3 regions of the Pilosibacter rotomagensis genome follow, and region 3 is predicted to be linked to each of the others. Evidence: predicted binding sites of a transcription regulator. Region 3 holds the regulator's gene; each other region holds the start of a gene.
What was found. The regulator Rex, encoded in region 3, represses fermentation and respiration genes when NADH is low (regulators of the CRP and FNR family bind a similar motif). The targets are predictions, from matches to a motif close to ATTGTTAANNNNTTAACAAT.

Region 1 (4,277 bases), 1.1 Mb from region 3:
GTTCCGCGGTTTTCGCCTTTGGATGAGACTCCACGCTCATAGATCCGGTCGATCAGATCCGGCCGGATCCCGCTGCCGGTGTCCTCACAGGTGATGATGTTGCAGTCCGGATCGCAGTAGAGTCCAAGCGTGATCTCTTTGATCTCATGCTCCCCGTTGGAAAGCTCCTCAATCGCGTTTTCGAGAAGGTTTCCGATGATCGTGATGTAATCTTCCATCGGCAGCAGCAGATCTTTCTCAAGACACCGGCTGTCGGGGGATACCGTGAGCAGGATCCCGAGTTCTGCGGCGTGCATCATCTTTCCGATGACCAGGGCGCAGATCTTTGATACGCGGATGCAGTCGGCTGTCTGCCGGATCGACTGGCTGGAGACGAGGTTGCTGTTGATGATGAATTTGATGGCTTCCTCTGTCTGACCTGTCTGGAGGTAGCCGAGGATGACATGAAGCTTATTTAAGAATTCATGGTTAAAAGCCCTCAGTGTGTCCAGCATCGCCTTTGCTCCGGTGAGCTCATCCATGACGGTTTCCATATCGGTCTGGTCATTGATGATGGTCAGGACGGCATGGGAACCTGTCTGGGAGTTGACGGGAACTTCGCTCACGAGAAGTCTGTGGTTCCCGTTGGTGCAGGCCCGGTGGTAGGACGGAACTCCGGAAGTCAGGACGCGGTCTGCCTGGGAGGCAGGAAAGAGGTCCTTAAAATGGCAGCCTTCAGTGGCCGGCGCCGGCTGCGGCAGCTGAAAGAGCTGTCTTGCCGCCTGGTTTGCATAGGCGATCACGCCATTCGAATCGGTCGCGATCAGACCTTCTTCCAATGCATTCAGAACGACATCCTGGCGGAGATAGAGATCAAGAAGCTCGGTCGGATGATGGCCCATCAGGGAATCGCGCAGGAGCGATACGAGTCCGTGCGACAGAAGGACACTGACCACCAGCATGACCATTGCGGCCAGTAAATAGGTAGGAAAGAGCGTTTGCATCTGCTCGAAGATATACGTGTTGAAGACGGATGCCATGATAAAGCCGATGATGTGCCCGTCCTTACTGAGGACCGCATGGAAGGCGCGCCGCTGTGTTCCGTGGGTGCCGTAGCCGGTCGTGATGTAGGGCTGGCTTTCTTTTAAGATCGCTTCTTCCTCGCCGCCGACGAAGGTCTCGCCGGTCTCCTGACGGTTCGTGTGATAAAAGCGGAGACCGTTGGTGTTGTAGACGGCGATGACGTTGAGGTCGGAAAAGTTTTCGGACAGGGAATCCAGCTCTTCAATAGCAGAGTCATCCGGATATCCGTTTTCCAGCATGGAGATCACGTTGTCCATCGACGCGATGTAGGAGGCGAGCGTACTGATATTTTTATCGATCTCCTGTCGCTGGCGTGTGATCGTCGAGAACAGGGTGATACTTAGGGAGAGGAGCAGAAGACAGATGGATACTGCCATGAAGCTTAAAAAGAGCTGGCTCTCCAGGGATAGTTTTCGGAATTTCTGTATCATATGTGGGTCCTCCGGGAGTGGGATGGAAAATATTTATCACTTAGTATATAGAAAATGAGGGGGAGATGCAAGAGGGGAAAAGAGAAAAATGTGCTTGAAAAAATGTGCTGGCGGGCCGGTGAGAGTTCGACTGGATGTGCTGGGGATGCCAAGAGGAAGCCAGCTCCCGGGATCAGGCACATCCAGCCGAACTCTCACCGGCTGGTTGGGGGATTGGCGGGATTAAGAAAAGGGTTTGCTGGCATGCAAAGTAATTTTTTCTGAGAGGGAAGAAGAGAAGAGTCCGGGAGGGGGCGATTTTGTTTGAAGTCTTACAGGCGCGTTAGAGGGTGGTGGGATGATGAGGGAAGGTTAGGCGGCTTTGGGACGGTTTTATTTAGGAAAAGATTTCAAAAAGGACTTGCTATTTCTATAGGAATTGGGTACAATAACCTTAAGGTTGATTATTATTTAACAATCCATGACTGTTCAACGTGAACAATCACATCATTTTCTAGGAGGAAAAGAAAAATGGCAGTTAAAGTTGCGATTAATGGTTTTGGCCGTATTGGCCGTCTTGCATTCAGACAGATGTTTGGCGCAGAGGGATTCGAGATCGTTGCGATCAACGACTTAACCTCTCCGGAGATGCTCGCACACCTTTTAAAATATGACTCCACACAGGGCAGATACGCTCTTGCAGATACCGTATCTTACGGTGAAGATTCCATCACAGTTGATGGCAAAGAGATCAAGATCTACGCGAAAGCAAACGCAGCAGAGCTTCCGTGGGGCGAGATCGGTGTAGACGTTGTTCTTGAGTGTACAGGCTTCTACACATCCAAAGCAAAAGCACAGGCTCATATCGATGCAGGCGCTAAGCACGTTATCATTTCCGCTCCGGCAGGAAACGATCTTCCGACGATCGTTTACAACGTAAACCACGAGACATTAAGCAAAGATGACCACATCATCTCCGCTGCTTCCTGTACAACAAACTGCCTCGCTCCGATGGCAAAAGCATTAAACGATGCTTACCCGATCCAGTCCGGTATCATGTGCACAATTCACGCTTACACAGGCGACCAGATGACACTTGACGGACCGCAGAGAAAGGGCGACAAGAGAAGAAGCCGTGCTGCAGCGATCAACATCGTTCCGAACAGCACAGGTGCTGCAAAGGCAATCGGTCTTGTAATTCCGGAATTAAACGGCAAGCTCATCGGTTCTGCTCAGCGTGTTCCTACACCGACAGGTTCCACAACAATCTTAACAGCTGTTGTTAAGGGCCAGCCGACAAAGGAATCCATCAACGCAGCAATGAAGGCAGCTTCCAACGAGTCCTTCGGCTACAACACAGATGAGATCGTTTCCAGCGATATCGTTGGTATGAGATACGGTTCTCTCTTCGATGCAACACAGACAATGGTTCTCCCGATCGACGAGAACACATCTGAGGTTCAGGTTGTATCCTGGTACGACAACGAGAACTCCTACACAAGCCAGATGGTTCGTACCATTAAGCACTTCGGAAAACTGTTAAACGCTTAATTTCGAGCAGTTATCGAAGAAAATAGACTCAGCAAAGGGTCCGGTCTGATGAGGACCGGATCCTTTTTTTCGATTTATAAAAAGGAGGAATTCCAACATGTCTTTAAATAAGAAAACAGTTGATGATATCAACGTAAAGGGAAAGAGAGTGCTGGTCCGCTGCGATTTCAACGTACCGTTAAAGGACGGTAAGATCACAGACGAGACACGTATCAACGCGGCTCTTCCGACAATCCAGAAGCTGATCAACGATGGCGGCAAAGTGATTCTTTGCTCTCACCTTGGAAAAGTAAAAAATGGCCCGAACGAGGGAGAATCCCTGGCTCCGGTTGCAAAGAGCCTTTCTGAGAAACTCGGAAAAGAAGTTGTTTTCGTATCCGATTACAACGTAACCGGCGAAGCTGCAACAAAGGCTGTGAACGCAATGAAAGAGGGAGATGTCGTTCTTCTTCAGAACACCCGTTTCCGCGGAGCTGAGGAGACAAAGAACGGCGAACAGTTCAGCAAAGAGCTGGCTGACCTCGCAGACGATTATGTATGCGACGCATTCGGTTCCTCCCACAGAGCACACGCTTCTGTAGCTGGCGTTACAAAATTCATCTCCGCAAAGGGCGGCTCCAACGTAGTCGGCTACCTGATGGAGAAAGAGATCGCTTTCCTTGGAAACGCGGTTGAGAATCCGGTTCGCCCGTTCGTTGCGATCCTCGGCGGCGCGAAAGTTGCTGATAAGTTAAATGTAATCTCCAACCTCCTTGAGAAGTGCGATACTCTTATCATCGGCGGCGGTATGGCTTACACCTTCTTAAAGGCACAGGGCAAGGAGATCGGTAAGTCCTTAGTTGACGATACAAAGATCGATTACTGCAAAGAGATGATGGATAAGGCAGCAAAGCTTGGCAAGAAGCTTCTTCTTCCGGTTGATACGACGGTTGTCTCTGAGTTCCCGAACCCGATCGATGCTCCGGTCGAGGTTGAGTATGTTTCCGTAGATGCGATCCCGGCTGACAAAGAGGGCGTTGACATCGGACCTGAGACCTGCAAGATCTACGCGGACGCAGTGAAGAACGCAAAGACTGTTGTATGGAACGGACCGATGGGCGTATTCGAGAACCCGACACTTGCTGCTGGTACGATCGCAGTGGCAAAGGCACTTGCTGAGACAGATGCGACAACGATCATCGGCGGCGGTGACTCCGCAGCAGCTGTCAACCAGCTCGGCTTCGGCGACAAGATGAGCCACATCTCCACAGGCGG
Region 2 (4,277 bases), 1.4 Mb from region 3:
CACGCTGATGGAGCCGATTCTGAATCTGTGAGTGGAGAAAAAATTCAGATTTAGCGGATCGTTTAGAGAAAGAGATCATTTGCAGAAATAAAAAGCAGCAGCATTTTCTGGAGAGAATGTCAGAAAATGCTGCTGCTTTTTTGCGGACAACGAGCCAAAGTCCGCGCTTGCGCGAGACCTTGGCGACTGTCGCGATAACAAGGGGAAACTCGCGAAGCGTGTTTTCACTTGTTTACAGGAAATTCCGATGGAACTTCCCGTCAAAAAAATGGACACAAGTGATACGCAAAATACATATCTGAAAATAGTGTAGCAGGAGATTGGCTTATGATACAAAAATGTGAAGCTTTGCGATCGCATCTGCAACCTTCGGACTTGTTGCCGGATGTGCGATCGGCGGTCCGATCGCGACACGCCGGATCAAACAGTTTAATCTTCATTCAACGGAAAAAGCAGAGGGCGAGACAAAGAAAGAAGAAGGAGAGCCTTCCTAAAATGAAAGCTCTCCTGAAAAAACGGGAAAATACTATCTCTTGTTGCTTGCTCTCCAGATATGCATCTTCTCAGCCTCTGCGATCAGCTGGTCGCGGAACTGCGGATGTGCTACGGAGATGATCGCTTCAGTCTTCTGCCATGTGGAGAGACCTTTTAAGTTTACTTTACCGTACTCAGTAACGAGATAGTGGATATTCGCACGGGTATCGGTAACGATGGAGCCAGGAGCCAGAGTCGGAACGATCCTGGACTCTAAGGTGCCGTCTTTCTTCTTGAAGGTAGAAGAGCAGCAGATGAAGCTCTTTCCGCCCTTGGAAAGATAAGCGCCCAGAACGAAGTCGAGCTGTCCGCCGGCTCCGCTGATGTGCTTGATTCCTGCGGACTCAGCATTTACCTGGCCAAAGAGGTCAAGGTCAACTGCGTTGTTGATGGACATGAAGTTGTCGAGAGACGCAATCGTGCGGACATCGTTTGTGTAGTCGACCGGTGCGGACATGCACTCCGGATTCTTATTTAAGTAGTCGTATAATTTCTTTGTACCTGCGCCGAATGCATAAACCTGACGGCCTTTGTCGATATTCTTTCTCGCGCCGGTGATCTTTCCTGCGTTTGCGATATCAACGAAAGCGTCAACGTACATCTCTGTGTGCACACCGAGATCCTTTAAGTCGGATTTTGCGATCAGAGCACCGACTGCGTTCGGCATTCCGCCGATACCGAGCTGTAAGCATGCTCCGTCCGGGATCTCCTCAAGGATCAGTTTTGCAACTGCTTCATCGACATCGCTTGCAGCTGCAGCGCCGCCCATCTCAGCGATCGCCGGGTTGTCACCTTCTACGATCATGTCAACGTGGGAGATATGAACACCTTCCTCAGTACCGCCGAAGCATACCGGCATATTTTCATTTACTTCCACGATAACGACCTTGGAGGTCTCGCAGACAGCAGCCATATGGGATGCGTTCGGTCCGAAGTTGAAGAAACCGTGCTCGTCCATCGGGGAAACCTGGAAGACAGCGACATCCGGCTTGTTCTGGGATTCTCTGTAATATCTCGGAAGCTCGGAGTAACGGAGCGGAGCGTAGTAGCAGAAGCCCTGTGCGATCGCTTTTCTCTCGATCCCGCTCATATGCCAGGAGTTCCATGTCATATGTTCAGCCGGGTTCTCGATCTTGAAGATCTCCGGTACCCACATTAAGATACCGCCGCGGAAGTTTACGTCAGTTAATTCCGGAAGTCTTTTTGCGATTTCCTTATCGACTGCGATCGGAGTTGCTGTTGTCCAGCCGTAATCGACCCAGTCACCGGATTTGATAACGGAAGCTGCTTTCTCAGCGGAAACCAGCTTTTCCTGATACATCTGTTTGAAATCCATTTTAATACCCTCTCTTTGTAACCATAAAAATATTACTGCATCTCAGAACTTTGCCGGGATCATAGGATCCGGGGCCAAACTCTGACATTATTTTATCATTATCTGCCGGCAAGGTCAAGAAATCCGGTGAAAAAGGAATAGAAAGAAATGGTAAAACATGACAAAAGCAGAAAGTGACGCGTCAGAGCATAAAAGTAACTTTTGTACGAAATGAAGAGTAAAGTTCCTAATTTGTTTAGAAAAAATATATAAAAAGCTTTTGATAATGATTTGACAGCAAAACGGTTTGGTGATATGATTAGTTATACATAATATACTGCCTTGCTTATGGAAAAATATATGGTGTAGAGCTTGGCAGCGGTATGATGAGGAGGAAAAGAAAATGGCAAAGAAAGTTGTACTTGCAGGTGCATGCCGTACGGCAATCGGAACAATGGGTGGCGAATTAAGCACAGTACCGGCTCCGGAACTTGGCGCAATCGTAATCAAAGAGGCTTTAAAGAGAGCAGGAGTTGCTCCGGAAGCTGTTGACCAGGTTTACATGGGCTGCGTAATCCAGGCTGGTCAGGGACAGAACGTAGCACGTCAGGCTACATTAAAAGCTGGTCTCCCGATCGAGGTTCCGGCTGTTACGATCAATGTTGTATGCGGTTCCGGTCTTGAGGCTGTCAACATGGCTGCTGAGATGATCCTTTCCGGTGACGCTGATATCGTTGTTGCAGGTGGTATGGAGAACATGTCCATGGCTCCGTATGCAATGATGAAAGGCCGTTACGGATACCGTATGGGCAATGCTACTTTAGTTGATACAATGGTAAATGATGCTCTCTGGGATGCATTCAACAACTACCACATGGGTATCACAGCTGAGAACATCTGCGATCAGTGGGGTCTTACAAGAGAACAGCTTGATGTATTCGCTGAGGCAAGCCAGAAGAAGGCTGAGGCTGCTCAGAAGGCAGGCGCATTCAAAGATGAGATCGTTCCGGTAGAAGTTAAGAAGAAAAAAGAGACAGTTATCGTAGATACAGACGAAGGTCCGCGTCACGGAACAACTGTTGAGACTCTTGCTAAATTAAAACCGGCATTCAAGAAAGACGGCGGAAAAGTTACAGCTGGTAACTCTTCAGGAATCAACGACGGTGCAGCAGCAGTTGTTGTTATGAGCGAAGAGAAAGCAAAAGAGCTCGGTGTTAAGCCGATGGCTACATGGGTTGCTGGTGCTCTTGGCGGCGTAGATCCGAAGATCATGGGTATCGGACCGGTTGCAGCTACAAAGAAAGTTCTTAAGAGAACTGGCTTAGAGATCAAAGACTTCGACATCATCGAGGCTAACGAGGCATTCGCTGCACAGTCTGTAGCAGTAGGCAAAGAGCTTGGCTTTGACCTTAACAAGTTAAACCCGAATGGCGGCGCGATCGCTCTCGGACACCCGGTAGGAGCTTCCGGATGCCGTATCCTTGTTACACTTCTTCATGAGATGGAGAAAGCAGATGCTAAGAAGGGTCTTGCAACTCTTTGCATCGGCGGCGGAATGGGCTGCGCTACAATCGTAGAGAGAGACTAATCTGGGACTTTGGCAAAATCTGAGGAGAACTACATATGGGTTTTGTAAAATATGAGCAGGACGGTTTTGTTGGTGTTATCACCATCAACCGTCCGGAGGCATTAAACGCTTTAAATACAGAGGTTATTCAGGATTTAGACGCTGTTCTTGACAGCATCGATCTTGGTACAACAAGAGTGCTGGTTGTGACCGGCGCGGGTGAGAAATCCTTTGTTGCCGGCGCAGATATCGCTGCAATGAGCACAATGACTGTACAGGAGGCACGTGAGTTCAGTAAAGCTGGAAACGATGTTTTCCGTAAGCTGGAGACACTTCCGATCCCGTCGATCGCAGCTGTCAACGGTTTCGCGCTTGGCGGTGGAAATGAACTTGCAATGAGCTGTGATATCCGTTACTGCTCCGAAAACGCTATGTTCGGACAGCCGGAGGTTGGTCTTGGCATCACTCCGGGATTCGGTGGAACGCAGCGTCTCGCAAGACTGATTGGAACCGGAAAAGCAAAGGAAATGGTATATGCTGCTGTCAATATCAAAGCAGACGAAGCATACCGGATCGGTCTTGTAAACGGTGTGTGCACGAAGGAAGAACTTATGCCGACAGTTATGAAACTGGCAAAGAAGATCGCCTCCAACGCACCGATCGCTGTCAGAAATTCCAAGGAGTCCCTGACAGATGGTTATCTTTCCGACCTTGACCACGCAATCTCCATCGAAGAGAAATATTTCTCCGAGTGCTTCGAGACCGAGGACCAGAAGGAAGGAATGAAGGCGTTCCTCGAAAAGAGAAAAGTGGACGGCTTCAAAAACAAATAAATGGAACTGTTCAGTCTGAACAGCGATC
Region 3 (4,277 bases):
CGTGGACGCCGAAGCGCTTCGCCGCTTTTTCCCCTGCCAGACCGTGCACATAGACTCCGAGGGAAGCCGCATCGCTCTCCTCAAGCCCCAGCGCGATCAGTCCCGCAATCACACCGGTCAGAACATCCCCGGAACCTCCCTTTGCCATAGCGGGCGTCCCACTTCCATTGACAAAGGTCTTTCCGTCTCTTCCCGCGATCACGGTCGCCGCGTCCTTTAAGACGCAGACCACTCCGTACTGATCTACAAACTCTCTCGCTGCACGGATCGGATTTTCCTTGATCTCCTCTATCTGAATTCCTGTGAGCCGCGACATTTCCTTCATATGCGGCGTCACGATGATATTTTCTGTAAAATAACCGGTGAGTTCCCGGTACTCCGCGGCGAGATTCAGCGCGTCCGCGTCAAGAATGATCGGCACATACGCGTCCTTTAAGACGTTTTCCACCATGAGCCGCGCATGATCCTCCATGCCGATCCCCGGCCCCAGAACGATCACATCCGCCCATTCCGTCTCCCTTGCGATCTTTCTCGCAAAACTCTCCGGATCTTTTCCGGCTTCTCTCGCATCGTAACTGGAAAGGATCGCCTCCGGGAGTTTTTCCTGGACGATGATCCTGTTTTCCTCCGGTGTAAAGATCTTCACGAGTCCGGCTCCCATCCGGTATGCCGCTCTCGCGGAGAGGCAGGCTGCTCCCGCCATGTTCTTTGCCCCCGCCATCACGAGGACTTTTCCGTATGTTCCCTTGTTGGAATCCGGCGTCCTTTCCGGGATCCTCAAAAGATCTTCCCGATCCAGCATCTGCACGTGTTTTTCCTGCTCCGCGCTGCTCTCCGGCACAAAACCGACGTCCCTGACCAGAAGCTCTCCGCAGTATTCTCTTCCCGGGAACAGAACCTGTCCGAGCTTTTTCATTCCGAAAGTGACCGTCACATCCGCGCGGACCGCGTCCCCCATGACTTCTCCTGTGTCGGAGCTGATGCCGGAGGGAATGTCCACAGCGATCGTCTTCATATCCTCATTGCGGTTGATCCAGTCAATGAGCTTTTTGTATGCACCTTCCACATTTCTCGAAAGACCGATCCCGAAGACCGCATCCAGGATCACGCCGCGGCATGCGTTCGCCTTTGTCACCGTCTTTGCAAACGGATGCGCCGGGGATCGTTTTTCTTCTGCATCCGGCAGTTCTTCCGCCGTCATCACCGGGATCCCCAGCCGTTTCACGATATTTAACTGGGCTTCCAGCTCTTCGCTCCCTTTTCCGTCCCGTCCCGGGAACAGGATCTTCACATCATATCCCTTTAAGAACAGCATCCTGGCGGCGGCCACTCCGTCTGCCCCGTTATTTCCAAAACCGCAGACGGACCAGACTGTCTCTGCCTGTTCTCTCTTAAGGATCTCTTCCGCTTTCTCCGCAACGGCAAGAGCCGCCCGCTCCATCAGCACCAGGGACGGGATCCCGTACCCCCTGATGGACCTGGTGTCAAACGCTTTCATTTCTTTTCCGCTCAGAACTGCTTTCATCCGGCATCCCCCTCTCCGACGGCAAACGCCATCGCATGGTCCTTCGTGTCAGAGATCGACACTTCGATCGTCCTGATCCCAAGCTCCTCCGCCTTCATCTCTGCTCCCGCATGAAGTTCGACATACGGCTTTCCAAGCGGGTCCCTTAAGACCTCCACATGGACCGGCATAAAGTCCCGGAATCCCGTTCCAAACACCTTCGCTACTGCTTCTTTAACCGCAAAAGTGCCGGCAAGGACCCGGGGATCACCCTTTGCCTGCCGGCGCTCGCGCTCGGTATAGATACGCGTCAAAAAAGCCTCTTTTTCACAGGCTTTTTTCACACGCTCAATTTCGATCAAATCACAGCCAACTCCAATCAACATGTCTCATTGGTTCCCGTCTGTTCTGCTTTTTCCTTTGCTTTCCGCTCCCGCTCATCCTGCATGCTGCAGACACGGTAGGAAAGACGCATCAGGCTCTCGGAAAGATGTACATTCTCAACGACTACATCATCCGGCACATTTAAGTCTGTATGGGCAAAATTCCAGATCGCCTTGATCCCGGCTTTTACCAGGCGCTCCGCGATCTCCGGTGCTTTGGACTTCGGGATCGTGAGAGCCGCGATCTGTACTTCATTGTCGACAATAAACTGCTCCAGGTCATCGATCCCACGGATCTCGACTCCGCGGACCACAAGACCGATTAGGCGCGGGTTGATATCGAACATTCCCTTGATCATAAAGCCGCGCTTCTCAAAATTTGTATAGTTGGCGATCGCCTGACCTAAGTTTCCGGCACCGATGATAATGAGGTTGTGCTGTCTGTCGATCCCCAGGATCCTTGCGATCTCGGTGTAGAGATATTTCACATTGTATCCGTATCCCTGCTGTCCAAAGCCGCCGAAATTGTTAAGATCCTGACGAATCTGGGACGCTGTCACCTTCATTCTGGCACTCAGTTCGTTGGAAGAGATCCTCTCGATCCCCTCCTCCATCAGTTCGCCCAGATATCTGTAATAACGCGGAAGTCTTGAGATTACCGCCTTTGAGATCTGTCTCTCGTCTGTCATTTTCTAGTTCCACCTTCTCAGTATAACGCTGTCTTTTATTATACCTATATCTATATTATTTGTCAAATCTTTGTCAGTAAAATGCGCAAACTGCCCAGACGGAAAAATGCCCCGCCCGAAATCTCCCCAGACCGGACGAAGCATTTTCCTTTGAGTATGTCTGTATTCGTAAGCATTCAATCCTGCATTCCCACAGGGCCGAGAGCTCACTCTGTATAAAAGCCTGCCCCTTTTGCAGCGCGGGCTGTTAGACAGTCATGATCATTCTGCAAGTTCTTCCCACTTTTCGTAGAGAACTTCCAGTTTTCCTGCGATCTCCTCTTTTTCCTTGTTTAACTCCATGAGTTTCGCAACGTCGGAGAAGACGCTCTCATCGCAGAGGAGGCCGTCGATCTCCCCGTCTCTTGTCTCCAGCTTGTGGATCTCATCCTCGACCTTCTTTAAATCGTTCTGGCGTTTTCTCTGGCGGGCCTGTTCTTCCTTCTGAGCCTTCCAGTCGAGCTTTCCGCCGGCATCCGCTGCCGGATTCTCCACAGCCTTTCCGGCAGTCTCCGCCGCCGCTCCTGTCTTCGACGCGCCGAATCCGACGATCCCGCCGGCACTCTCCGGCGCCTCGTTTCCGAAATGGGCCATCATCATCGCGTCATGTTTTTCCAGATAATAATCGTAATTTCCGATATAATTCATCATCCGCTTTCCGGTGAGATCCAGGATCCTCGTCGCGGTCTTGTTGATAAAATAACGGTCATGGGAGACATAGAGCACAGTTCCGCCGTAGTGGCTCAGCGCGTTCTCCAGAATCTCCTTCGATGTGATATCCAGATGGTTTGTCGGCTCATCGAGGATCAGGAAGTTCGCCTCGGAGAGCATGAGCTTTGCAAGCGACACACGTCCTCTCTCACCGCCGCTCAGATCCCCGATCCGTTTAAACACGTCATCCCCGGTGAACAGGAACGCCGCCAGCGTACTTCTGATCTGTGTGTTGGACATTCCCGGATATGCGTCGGAGATCTCCTCAAACAGCGTCTTTTCCATGTGCAGGACCTGATGATCCTGATCATAATAGCCGATGTGGACTCTGGAACCCAGAATGATCTCACCGGCATCCGGCTCGACAAGACCATTGATAATTTTTAAGATCGTCGTCTTTCCCGTTCCGTTATCCCCGATAATCGCCACGCGCTCGCCGCGCTTGACATCAAAGCTGAGGTCCGTAAACAAGGTCTGGGAGCCAAAGGACTTCGCAAGTCCGTTGACCGTCAGTACATCATTTCCGCTCAGGATATTCGGCTCCAGGCGGATGTCCATTGCATCGTTGACCTCCGACGGCTTTTCCAGGACCTCGATCTTATCGAGCATCTTTTCGCGGCTCTCCGCCCGCTTGATGGACTTTTCCCGATTGAAGGACTTCAATTTCTCGATGACCGCTTCCTGATGTTTGATCTCCTGCTGCTGGTTTAAGTACGCCTTCATCTGGATCGCGCGCATCTGCGCCCGCTTCTCACTGTAGGCCGTATAGTTTCCGGAGTACACGATCGCATGTCCGTTGTCCAGCTCGATGACCTTTGTTACGATCTTATCGAGGAAATACCGGTCATGGGCAACGATCAGGACCGCACCGCGGTAATTTAAGAGATATGTCTCCAGCCATGCGATGGAGGACATATCCAGATGGTTCGTCGGCTCATCGAGGAGAATGAT

Region 1: gap (type I glyceraldehyde-3-phosphate dehydrogenase) is a predicted target of Rex. The motif match lies at 1,932-1,951, and genes of this name have one in related genera.
Region 2: ACI3EW_RS13085 (acetyl-CoA C-acetyltransferase) is a predicted target of Rex. The motif match lies at 2,129-2,148, and genes of this name have one in related genera.

Annotation. Positions count from the first base shown of each region.
Region 1 covers NZ_CM170323.1:2,565,420-2,569,696, reverse strand. The annotation lists gene ACI3EW_RS11545 (ATP-binding protein) at 1-1,493, opposite strand, end outside; gene gap (type I glyceraldehyde-3-phosphate dehydrogenase) at 2,004-3,023, shown strand; gene ACI3EW_RS11535 (phosphoglycerate kinase) at 3,121-4,277, shown strand, end outside.
Region 2 covers NZ_CM170323.1:2,928,749-2,933,025, reverse strand. The annotation lists gene ACI3EW_RS13100 (LysR family transcriptional regulator) at 1-31, shown strand, start outside; gene ACI3EW_RS13095 (sodium/glutamate symporter) at 354-494, shown strand; gene ACI3EW_RS13090 (butyryl-CoA:acetate CoA-transferase) at 527-1,870, opposite strand; gene ACI3EW_RS13085 (acetyl-CoA C-acetyltransferase) at 2,253-3,437, shown strand; gene ACI3EW_RS13080 (enoyl-CoA hydratase-related protein) at 3,473-4,249, shown strand.
Region 3 covers NZ_CM170323.1:1,505,347-1,509,623, reverse strand. The annotation lists gene ACI3EW_RS06730 (NAD(P)H-hydrate dehydratase) at 1-1,525, opposite strand, end outside; gene acpS (holo-ACP synthase) at 1,522-1,890, opposite strand; gene ACI3EW_RS06720 (redox-sensing transcriptional repressor Rex) at 1,884-2,576, opposite strand; gene ACI3EW_RS06715 (ABC-F family ATP-binding cassette domain-containing protein) at 2,838-4,277, opposite strand, start outside.